Regions from separate parts of the Ensifer fredii genome, predicted to be linked through region 2. Evidence: predicted binding sites of a transcription regulator. Region 2 holds the regulator's gene; each other region holds the start of a gene.
What was found. The regulator HrcA, encoded in region 2, represses chaperone genes, less so after heat shock. The targets are predictions, from matches to a motif close to GTTAGCACTCNCNNNNNGNGAGTGCTAAC.

Region 1 (3,277 bases), 480 kb from region 2:
GCGATCATGGCTTCGGTGGTGACGAGCAGGCCCGCAACCGAGGCTGCGTCCTGGAGAGCGGTGCGGACGACCTTGACCGGGTCGATGATGCCCATGGCGATCATGTCGCCATACTCGCCGGTCTGAGCGTTGTAGCCGAAGTCGTCGGTGTTCTTCTCGAGGATCTTGCCGACAACGATCGAGGCTTCATCGCCAGCGTTCTCCGCGATCTGGCGGGCCGGAGCCTGCAGAGCGCGACGAACGATGTTGATACCGGCGTCCTGATCGTCGTTTTCACCCTTGACGGTGATCTTGACGGAAGAGCGCAGCAGGGCAACACCGCCACCCGGTACGATGCCTTCCTGAACGGCAGCGCGCGTCGCGTTGAGGGCGTCGTCGATGCGGTCCTTCTTTTCCTTCACTTCGACTTCCGTCGCACCGCCGACGCGAATAACGGCAACGCCGCCAGCGAGCTTGGCAAGGCGCTCCTGCAGCTTCTCACGGTCGTAGTCGGAAGTGGTTTCTTCGATCTGGGCCTTGATCTGGGCAACGCGGCCTTCGATGTCGACCTTCTGGCCGGCGCCGTCGACGATCGTCGTGTTTTCCTTGGAGATCGAGACCTTCTTCGCACGGCCGAGCATGTCGAGCGTGACGTTTTCGAGCTTGATGCCAAGGTCTTCGGAGATCACCGTGCCGCCCGTCAGGATGGCGATGTCTTCGAGCATGGCCTTGCGGCGGTCGCCGAAGCCCGGAGCCTTGACGGCAGCGATCTTCAGGCCGCCACGCAGCTTGTTGACGACGAGCGTTGCAAGAGCTTCGCCTTCGACGTCTTCAGCGATGATGAGGAGCGGCTTGCCGGTCTGAACGACGGCTTCGAGAACCGGGAGCATCGCCTGAAGATTGGAGAGCTTCTTCTCGTGCAGGAGAATGAAAGCGTCTTCGAGGTCTGCGACCATCTTTTCCGGGTTGGTGACGAAGTAGGGCGACAGGTAGCCGCGGTCGAACTGCATGCCTTCGACGACCTCGAGTTCGGTCTCGGCGGTCTTGGCCTCTTCAACCGTGATGACGCCTTCGTTGCCGACCTTCTGCATCGCTTCAGCGATGTCGAGGCCGATCTGCTTTTCGCCGTTTGCCGAGATCGTGCCGACCTGGGCGACTTCTGCCGAGGTGTTGATCTTCTTGGCTTTGGCGAGCAGGTCCTTGACGACTTCGGTGACGGCGAGGTCGATGCCGCGCTTCAGGTCCATCGGGTTCATGCCGGCAGCAACGGCCTTGGCGCCTTCGCGAACGATCGCCTGGGCGAGAACGGTTGCGGTCGTGGTGCCGTCACCGGCGATGTCGTTGGTCTTCGAAGCGACTTCGCGGACCATCTGGGCGCCCATGTTCTCGAACTTGTCTTCGAGTTCGATTTCCTTGGCGACCGAAACGCCATCCTTGGTGATGCGCGGAGCGCCGAAGGACTTGTCGATAACGACGTTGCGGCCCTTCGGGCCGAGCGTCACCTTGACCGCATCGGCGAGGATGTCGACGCCGCGCAGCATCTTTTCGCGCGCGGTACGGCCGAACTTGACTTCTTTAGCTGCCATTTTTGAAAGCTCCTGGTTTCGAAGTTCCGGGACGCACCCGGTTTCAAATTACGGAAGTTGGGGTTGCGGGCCGATCAGCCGATGATGCCCATGATGTCGGCTTCCTTCATGATCAGAAGGTCTTCGCCGTTGATCTTGACTTCGGTGCCGGACCACTTGCCGAACAGGACGCGGTCACCAGCCTTGACGTCGAGCGGAACAACCTTGCCGCTTTCGTCACGGGCACCCGAACCGACAGCCACGATTTCGCCTTCTTGCGGCTTTTCCTTCGCGGTGTCCGGAATGATGATGCCGCCCTTGGTCTTTTCCTCAGACTCGACGCGGCGGACGACAACGCGGTCGTGCAGCGGACGGAAGTTGGTGCTTGCCATTGTCTAATCCCTCGATCAAATGACATTGCGGATCGTTCATCGATCCGGTGGATGGGTGTTAGCACTCCTGCTTAAAGAGTGCTAGCGCCGCCGAGATAAGGCTGGCTACCGAACGAGTCAAGGATCGGCTTCGAGATTTTTTTGCCGGCCGCGAGCGTTGACATGAAATGCCGTTTTTTGTTTGATGGATCTATGGGGTAAGCGAATGCCCCACGAGGCGTCATGCTGGAATTTCGCGTCCAACAGCTATCAAGGACGTCGTATCATGGCCTCGTTCAACTCCATCTCTCCTGAAAAACTTGCCCGGCTGGTCGGCACGCCGAAAGCTCCCGTCCTCATCGATGTTCGCGATGAGGACGATTTCACCGCCGATCCCCATCTCGTACCGTCCTCGTTCCACCGGACGCACGCCGATGCGCCCAAATGGGCGGACGAATACAAAGGACAGTGGGTCGTCGCGCTCTGCAAGCACGGCGGCAAGCTCAGCGAAGGCGTTGCCGCATGGCTTCGGCACGCCGGCGCGTCTGCGGAAATATTGGAAGGCGGTCTCGAAGCGTGGCGCGAGGCGGGTCTGCCTCTCGTCCCGGTGGCGAGCCTGCCGAATGCCGACCCTTCGGGCGGCTCGGTGTGGGTGACGCGATCCCGGCCGAAGATCGACCGCATCGCCTGCCCGTGGCTGATCCGCCGCTTCGTCGATCCGCGCGCCAGGTTCCTCTACGTCTCGCCGGCCGAGGTCGAGGCGGTCGGCGAACGCTTCGACGCAACGCCGTTCGACATCGAAGGCGTGTTCTGGAGCCACCGCGGCGACGATTGCACCTTCGACACGATGGTCAAGGAATTCCGCCTTTCCTTTCCCGCGCTCGAGCACGTCGCCCGGATCGTCCGCGGTGCCGACACGGACAGGCACGAGCTGGAACCGCAAGCGGCCGGTCTTCTCGCCGTATCGCTTGGCCTATCCCGAATGTATGCCGGCGACCTCGAACAGCTCGAGGCGGGGATGATTCTCTATGACGCGCTCTACCGCTGGGCGCGCGATGCGAGAGAGGAGAAGCACGATTGGGTATCGCACGGCGGCAAGGGGAAGCGGACGTGAACGACCAGGTATCGGCGGGCCTTCCGCCCGCCCATCCGACCTTTGCCGAAGCCGCGAAGGTCTGGGCAAGGATCGGCCTGTTGAGCTTCGGCGGGCCGGCCGGACAGATTGCGCTCATGCACCGGGAACTCGTCGAGGAGCGCCGCTGGATCTCGGAAAGCCGCTTCCTGCACGCGCTTAACTATTGCATGCTGCTGCCCGGCCCAGAGGCGCAACAACTCGCCACCTATATCGGCTGGCTCCTACAC
Region 2 (3,277 bases):
AGCCAAATGCCGCACATGCAGTGGTTTAAAGAAATCCGTGTCCGCAGATAGCATTTCACCGGCCCATATATACCAGCCGGTGGTGTCGCCTTCGGGCGGATGACGCAAGCCATTTATGGGCGTTTTACCATCCCAGCCGTTCAGAGCGATCCCTACCTTCATCCCTGGTGGTGAAAGGTAGTAAGCCGTGCCGTATTTCGCGCAGATTTCTTTCTGCGCATTTTCGACTGCGTCGGTCAGGTCCAACCTCCTCCGCCCTCAGGCGGCAGGCGTCTCGCTTTCCGCGGCGGCGACCTTCGGGCCACCCTTGGCGACGCCGACCATGGCCGGGCGCAACACGCGCTCGCCGATCGTGTAGCCGGCCTGGACAACCTGGACGACCGTGTTGTTCGGAACCTCGGTGTTCGGAACCTCGAACATCGCCTGGTGGAAGTTCGGATCGAATTTCTGGCCGGTCGGGTCCAGCTGCTTGACGCCGTGGCGCTCGAGCGCCGCCAGCATGGAGCGCTCGGTCATCTCGACGCCTTCGATCAGCGCGGCGAGGCCGGCATCGGCGGATTCCCTTGCTTCGGCCGGAATGGCTTCCAGCGCGCGGCGCAGATTGTCGGAGACGGCCAGCATGTCGCGCGCAAAGCCGGCGACGGAATAAGACTTGGCGTCCTTCACCTCGCGCTCGGTGCGCCGGCGCAGATTGTCCATCTCGGCGGCGAGGCGAAGATATTTATCGCGCAGCTCCGCACTTTCGGCCTTGGCGAGCTCCAGCGGGTCCGGCGCAGCGGCAGAAGTCTCGGCCTCCGGCTTCTCCACCGCGTCCGGCGCGGCGGCCTTTGCAACCTCTTCCGGCGCTGCGGCCTCAGCTCCGTTCTTGTTCGTTTCGTCGGTCATGACGGTCTCCGAATGTCTTGTCTTTGGCGTGTTCGGCATCATCAAACCAGCGGAAGTCGCTTTGCTTGAACGTTCTGTTGCCTGGATTTGAAGCCGATATCGAGGTTTGAGCCCGAAAAATCAAGGGTCCAATCGGTCTATTCGTCCAAAAGGATTCGCTCAGCGCGACAGTCGCGACATGAGCTGGGCGGTGTAATCGACCATGGGCACGATCCGGGAGTAATTGAGCCGCGTCGGGCCGATGACGCCGACGGCGCCGACGATCCGGTCGTCGCTGTCGCGATAGGGTGCGACGATCAGCGACGATCCGGAGAGCGAAAACAGCTTGTTTTCCGAGCCGATGAAGATGCGCACGCCCGGACCGCTTTCGGCAAGATTGAGAAGCTCGATCAGGCTGTCCTTCTTTTCGAGATCGTCGAACAGCATGCGCAGCCGCTCGATGTCCTCGCTTCCTTCCAGGCCCTCGAGCAGGTTGGCACGTCCGCGCACGATCAGGCGCGCCGGCTTCTCGTCGCCCTCGCTGCCCGACCAGATCGCAAGGCCGCGCTCGACCAGGTCCTGCGACAGCGCGTCGAGTTCGCCGCGCACGGTCTTCTTGACCTTTTCGAGCTGGGCGCGCAGTTCCGGAATGGTCTGCCCGGCAAGATGGGCATTGACGAAGTTCGCCGCCTCGGTGAGCTGCGCGCTGGTGACGCCAGCCGGCAGCTCGATGATGCGGTTCTCCACCTGGTCGTGATCGCCGACGAGGACCGCAAGCGCCTTGGTTGGCGCGAGCCGGATGAATTCGACGTGTTTCAGCACCGGATCGCTTTTGGTGGTGATGACGAGGCCGGCGCCGCGGGACATGCCGGAAAGCATCTGGCTTGCCTCAGTGAGAAGACTTTCGACCGGTTGGTCCCGCCGCACCTGCCGCTCGATCGAGGTCCGCTCCTCGGTGGAAAGCTTGCCGACCTGCATGAAAGCATCGACGAAGAAGCGCAGGCCTGTCTGGGTCGGCAAGCGGCCCGCACTGACATGCGGCGAATAAATGAGCCCTAGATCCTCGAGATCGCTCATCACGTTGCGCACCGAGGCGGGCGACAGCGACATCGGCAGGAGGCGGGAGAGATTGCGTGAACCGAGCGGCTCGCCGCTTTCCAGATAGGTTTCCACGATGCGGCGGAAGATCTCGCCGGAGCGCTCGTCCAGCGTCGATGCGATCCCCTGCTTTTGAGGGTTGCGCAGTACCATGTCACTCCATGCAAACAACCGTTCGTGTCGCCGAAGAATATAGTGATCCGCCGGGGCAATGGCAAAAGGGAAAAATCACCGTCCCGGCCCGATATCAGGCGGTTCCCTTTGGGGGCGCCATGATCTAGAAGGCTGCTGAGAACACAGGAGTTGAAGATGCGGCCATCCGGCAGAAAAACCGACCAAATGCGCAAGGTTTCCTTCGAGCGCAATTTCTCCAAGCATGCGGAAGGGTCCTGTCTGGTGCGCTTCGGCGACACGCACGTGCTCTGTACCGCGAGTCTCGAAGAGAAGGTCCCCGCCTGGCTGCGCAACGGCGGCAAGGGCTGGATCACGGCGGAATACGGGATGCTGCCGCGGGCGACCGGCGAGCGGATGAAACGCGAGGCCGCCGCCGGCAGACAGAGCGGCCGCACACAGGAGATCCAGCGGCTGATCGGCCGTTCGCTCCGGGCCGTCGTCGATCTGCCGGCGCTCGGCGAGCGGCAGATTTCGATCGACTGCGACGTGCTCCAGGCGGATGGCGGCACCCGAACCGCCTCGATCACCGGCGCCTGGATTGCCCTGCACGACTGCCTGAAATGGATGGAAGCGCGCAACATGATCAAGGTCGAGAGGGTGCTCAAGGACCATGTCGCCGCCATTTCCTGCGGCATCTTCGCCAACCAGGCGGTGGTCGATCTCGACTATCTGGAAGACTCGGCCGCTGAAACCGACGCCAATTTCGTCATGACGGGCAGCGGCGGTCTCGTCGAGATCCAGGGAACGGCGGAAGGAAAACCCTTCAGCGAGGAAGAGTTCGCAAGCCTGATGCAACTCGCCAAGGACGGCATCGCCGAGCTCGTGGCGCTGCAGAAGCAGGCGATCGCCGGCTAGCGGTAGGCGGGGCGCGCGCGCCCGCTTTGGCTGACAGAAGAGAGGATTGGCATTGGCTCCGGCTCTTGAAGGCATCCTCGAAACCGCACTCTATGCGCACGATCTGGATGCGGCCGAGGCATTCTACGGCAACGTGCTCGGACTGACGCGAATCACGCGGGCCGGCAACCGCCACGTCTTCTTCCGTTGCGGCGACGGCGTGCTGTTGATCTTCAATCCGGCGGAAACGGTGAAGCCACCCGCGGCCGGCGCGCTGCCCGTGCCGCCGCATGGCACGCAAGGCAAC
Region 3 (3,277 bases), on a different replicon from region 2:
GAATGGCAGCGGCCATTCAAAGGGTTACCGACCGCCTCGGGCGATCCTGCATAAATGTGGCGGCGTCCGCCTTGATTTCGAACAATTTGTATTACTAATTAAGAATGCTGGCGGTTTCGGGGTGGCAACCATCCACGTTTTGGATAGATGACGCATGCGGTTCAAGGGCCTTGATCTAAATCTCCTCGTCGCGCTCGACGCTTTGATGAGCGAGCGTAACCTTACGGCGGCGGCGCGTCGCATCAATCTCAGCCAGTCGGCAATGAGCGCGGCCGTTGCCCGGTTGCGCAGCTATTTTCGTGATGAGCTGTTCACAATGGCGGGGCGCGAATTTATCCCGACGCCGCGGGCGGAAGGGCTCGCCCCGGCGGTGCGCGAGGCTCTGCTGCAGATCCAGCACTCCATTGTTTCCTGGGAGGCGTTCAAACCAGCCCACTCGGATCGCCGCTTTAAAATCGTGCTCTCCGATTACGTCACGCTCGTGTTTTTCGAAAAGATCGTGGAGCGTGCGGCGCGGGAAGCTCCTGGCGTCAGCTTCGATTGTCTGCCGATTGCCGACGACTTCGAGGAGCTTCTGCGGCGAGGCGAAATCGATTTTCTGATTATGCCGGAAGCGCGCATGTCGTTGCATCCTCACGCTGCGCTGTTCGAGGATATATTTGTGTGCGTCGGCTGCCGAACGAACGAGCAGCTGTCGGAGCCGCTTACATTCGAGAGATACATGTCGATGGGCCACGTTGCGGTGAAGTTCGGAAATACGCGGAAGCCCTCGTTCGAGGAATGGTATTTGCTCGAGCATGGTTTCAAGAAACGTATCGAGGTCGCAGTACAGGGCTTCAGCATGATCCCGCCAATGCTGTTGGGCACCGAGCGTATAGGAACCATTCCTCTACGGCTGGCGCAGCATTTCTCAAAAACAATACCCCTGCAGATCGTCGAGCTTCCGCTGCCACTTCCCCCGTTTATCGAAGCGATCCAGTGGCCCGCCCTTCACGACAGTGATCCGGCAAGTCGTTGGCTGCGCGAGATGCTCGTAGAGGAGGCGTCTCGTATGGTCTCGCCGCGTGCCCAGGAACCTCTGGAGGATCCCGGCTTTAATCGCGTTGTTCAATAACACCCGCCGCGCGATGAGGCGCTGCTCCCGACAAGTGCGCCTCCTAATCGCCAGCTTTCCATAAAGGCGGTGTTGCCGCTCTCTTTGAAAATCCCCTCGATATCGCTTCCTCGCCGCAAGTCGGTCTTCTACCCAAGCGCGGGGCCAGCCCACTTGGTTAAGCCGCCGTCTCAACCGAGCCAGAGCTCGTTGGCCTTTCGAGGTCGGTGTGAGCCAAAGCTCCATCGGTTTGCTGCGGCACTTTAGCACTCTCGACCAACGAGTGCTAAAAACTCTTGAATTCAGCTTTCAACTGAACCAGAATCAACCGCTGCCAGTAGCCGGAGCGGCCTTGCCCGTCCGCAGTGCATTCATCTGGCGGAGAGCATCACCGATTGATTTTATCCAGGAGGAAGGCATGAAGTTCCAACCGCTCCACGATCGCATTCTTGTCCGCCGCGTCTCGTCCGAAGAGAAAACCAAAGCCGGCATCATCATCCCCGATACAGCCAAGGAGAAACCGCAGGAAGGCGAGGTGATCGCCGTCGGCCCGGGTGCTCGCAATGAGCAAGGTCAACTCGTCGAACTGGACGTCAAGGTCGGAGATCGCGTGCTCTTCGGCAAATGGTCGGGCACGGAGATCAAGATCGACGGCGAGGACCTGCTGATCCTCAAGGAAGCCGACGTGCTCGGCATCATCGAAGATTTGGGCGCGGATAAAAAGGCCGCCTGAGAGCTGCCACTGACCAGAATTCAGCGAAGGAGCAAATCATGGGTGTAAAAGACGTAAAATTCCATTCCGATGCCCGAGATCGCATGTTGCGCGGCGTCGATACGCTTGCGAACGCAGTGAAGGTGACGCTGGGGCCAAAAGGCCGCAATGTCGTCATCGATAAATCGTTCGGCGCACCGCGCATCACCAAGGATGGCGTTACGGTGGCCAAGGAAATCGAGCTTGAAGACAAGTTCGAGAACATGGGCGCGCAGATGCTGCGTGAGGTGGCCTCGAAGACGAGCGACATCGCCGGAGATGGCACCACGACAGCGACGGTGCTCGCGCAGGCGATCGTCAGGGAGGGCGCAAAGGCCGTTGCCTCCGGCATGAACCCGATGGACTTGAAACGAGGCATCGACCTCGCCGTCGATACGCTCGTTGCCGAGCTGAAAAACAAAGCGCGAGAAGTTTCGAACAATGAGGAAATCGCCCAGGTCGGCACCATCTCGGCAAACGGTGATGCGGAGATCGGCCGTTACCTCGCCGAAGCAATGGAGAAGGTCGGCAATGACGGCGTGATCACGGTCGAGGAAGCCAAGACCGCGGAGACGGAACTTGAGGTGGTCGAGGGAATGCAGTTCGACCGGGGTTATATCTCACCCTATTTCATAACAAACCAAGATAAGATGCGGGTAGAGTTCGAGGAACCCTACATCTTGATCCACGAAAAGAAGCTCTCCAACCTGCAGGCGATGCTGCCTGTTCTCGAAGCTGCCGTACAATCGGGCAAGCCGCTCCTCATCATTGCCGAGGATGTCGAAGGCGAGGCGCTTGCCACCCTCGTCGTCAACAAGCTGCGCGGCGGACTAAAGGTTGCGGCGGTCAAGGCCCCTGGCTTCGGCGACCGGCGCAAGGCCATGCTCGAGGATATTGCAATCCTGACGGCAGGCACCGTGATCTCCGAAGACCTGGGGATCAAGCTGGAGAACGTCACGCTCGACATGCTCGGCCGCGCCAAGAAGGTCTCGATCGAGAAGGAGAACACGACGATCATCGATGGCGCCGGCACCAAAGCCGACATCGACGGCCGCGTCGCGCAGATCAAGGCGCAGATTGAAGAGACGACGTCAGACTACGATCGCGAGAAGCTGCAGGAGCGCCTTGCCAAGCTCGCCGGCGGCGTCGCGGTCATCCGCGTCGGCGGCTCGACGGAAGTCGAAGTAAAGGAACGCAAGGACCGCGTCGACGATGCGCTGCATGCAACGCGAGCGGCAGTCGAGGAAGGCATCCTGCCAGGTGGCGGCGTGGCGCTTCTGCGTGCAGTCAAGGCTCTCGATGGCGTGCAGACCGTCAATGACGACCAGAGGGTCGGCGTCGAGATCGTTCGCCGCGCCATCGAAGCTCCGGCGCGGCAGATCGCGGAAAACGCTGGTGCGGAAGGCTCGATCATCGTCGGCAAGCTGCGCGAG

Region 1: groES (co-chaperone GroES) is a predicted target of HrcA. The motif match lies at 1,994-2,022, and genes of this name have one in related genera.
Region 3: groES (co-chaperone GroES) is a predicted target of HrcA. The motif match lies at 1,356-1,384, and genes of this name have one in related genera.

Annotation. Positions count from the first base shown of each region.
Region 1 is NZ_CP024307.1:857,534-860,810, forward strand. It holds gene groL (chaperonin GroEL) at 1-1,565, opposite strand, end outside; gene groES (co-chaperone GroES) at 1,640-1,936, opposite strand; gene NXT3_RS04095 (chromate resistance protein ChrB domain-containing protein) at 2,202-3,029, shown strand; gene chrA (chromate efflux transporter) at 3,026-3,277, shown strand, end outside.
Region 2 is NZ_CP024307.1:380,509-383,785, reverse strand. It holds gene NXT3_RS01885 (immunity protein Imm33 domain-containing protein) at 1-246, opposite strand, end outside; gene grpE (nucleotide exchange factor GrpE) at 259-885, opposite strand; gene hrcA (heat-inducible transcriptional repressor HrcA) at 1,045-2,115, opposite strand; gene rph (ribonuclease PH) at 2,272-2,991, shown strand; gene NXT3_RS01865 (VOC family protein) at 3,044-3,277, shown strand, end outside.
Region 3 is NZ_CP024309.1:383,677-386,953, reverse strand. It holds gene nodD2 (transcriptional regulator NodD2) at 155-1,114, shown strand; gene groES (co-chaperone GroES) at 1,512-1,826, shown strand; gene groL (chaperonin GroEL) at 1,865-3,277, shown strand, end outside.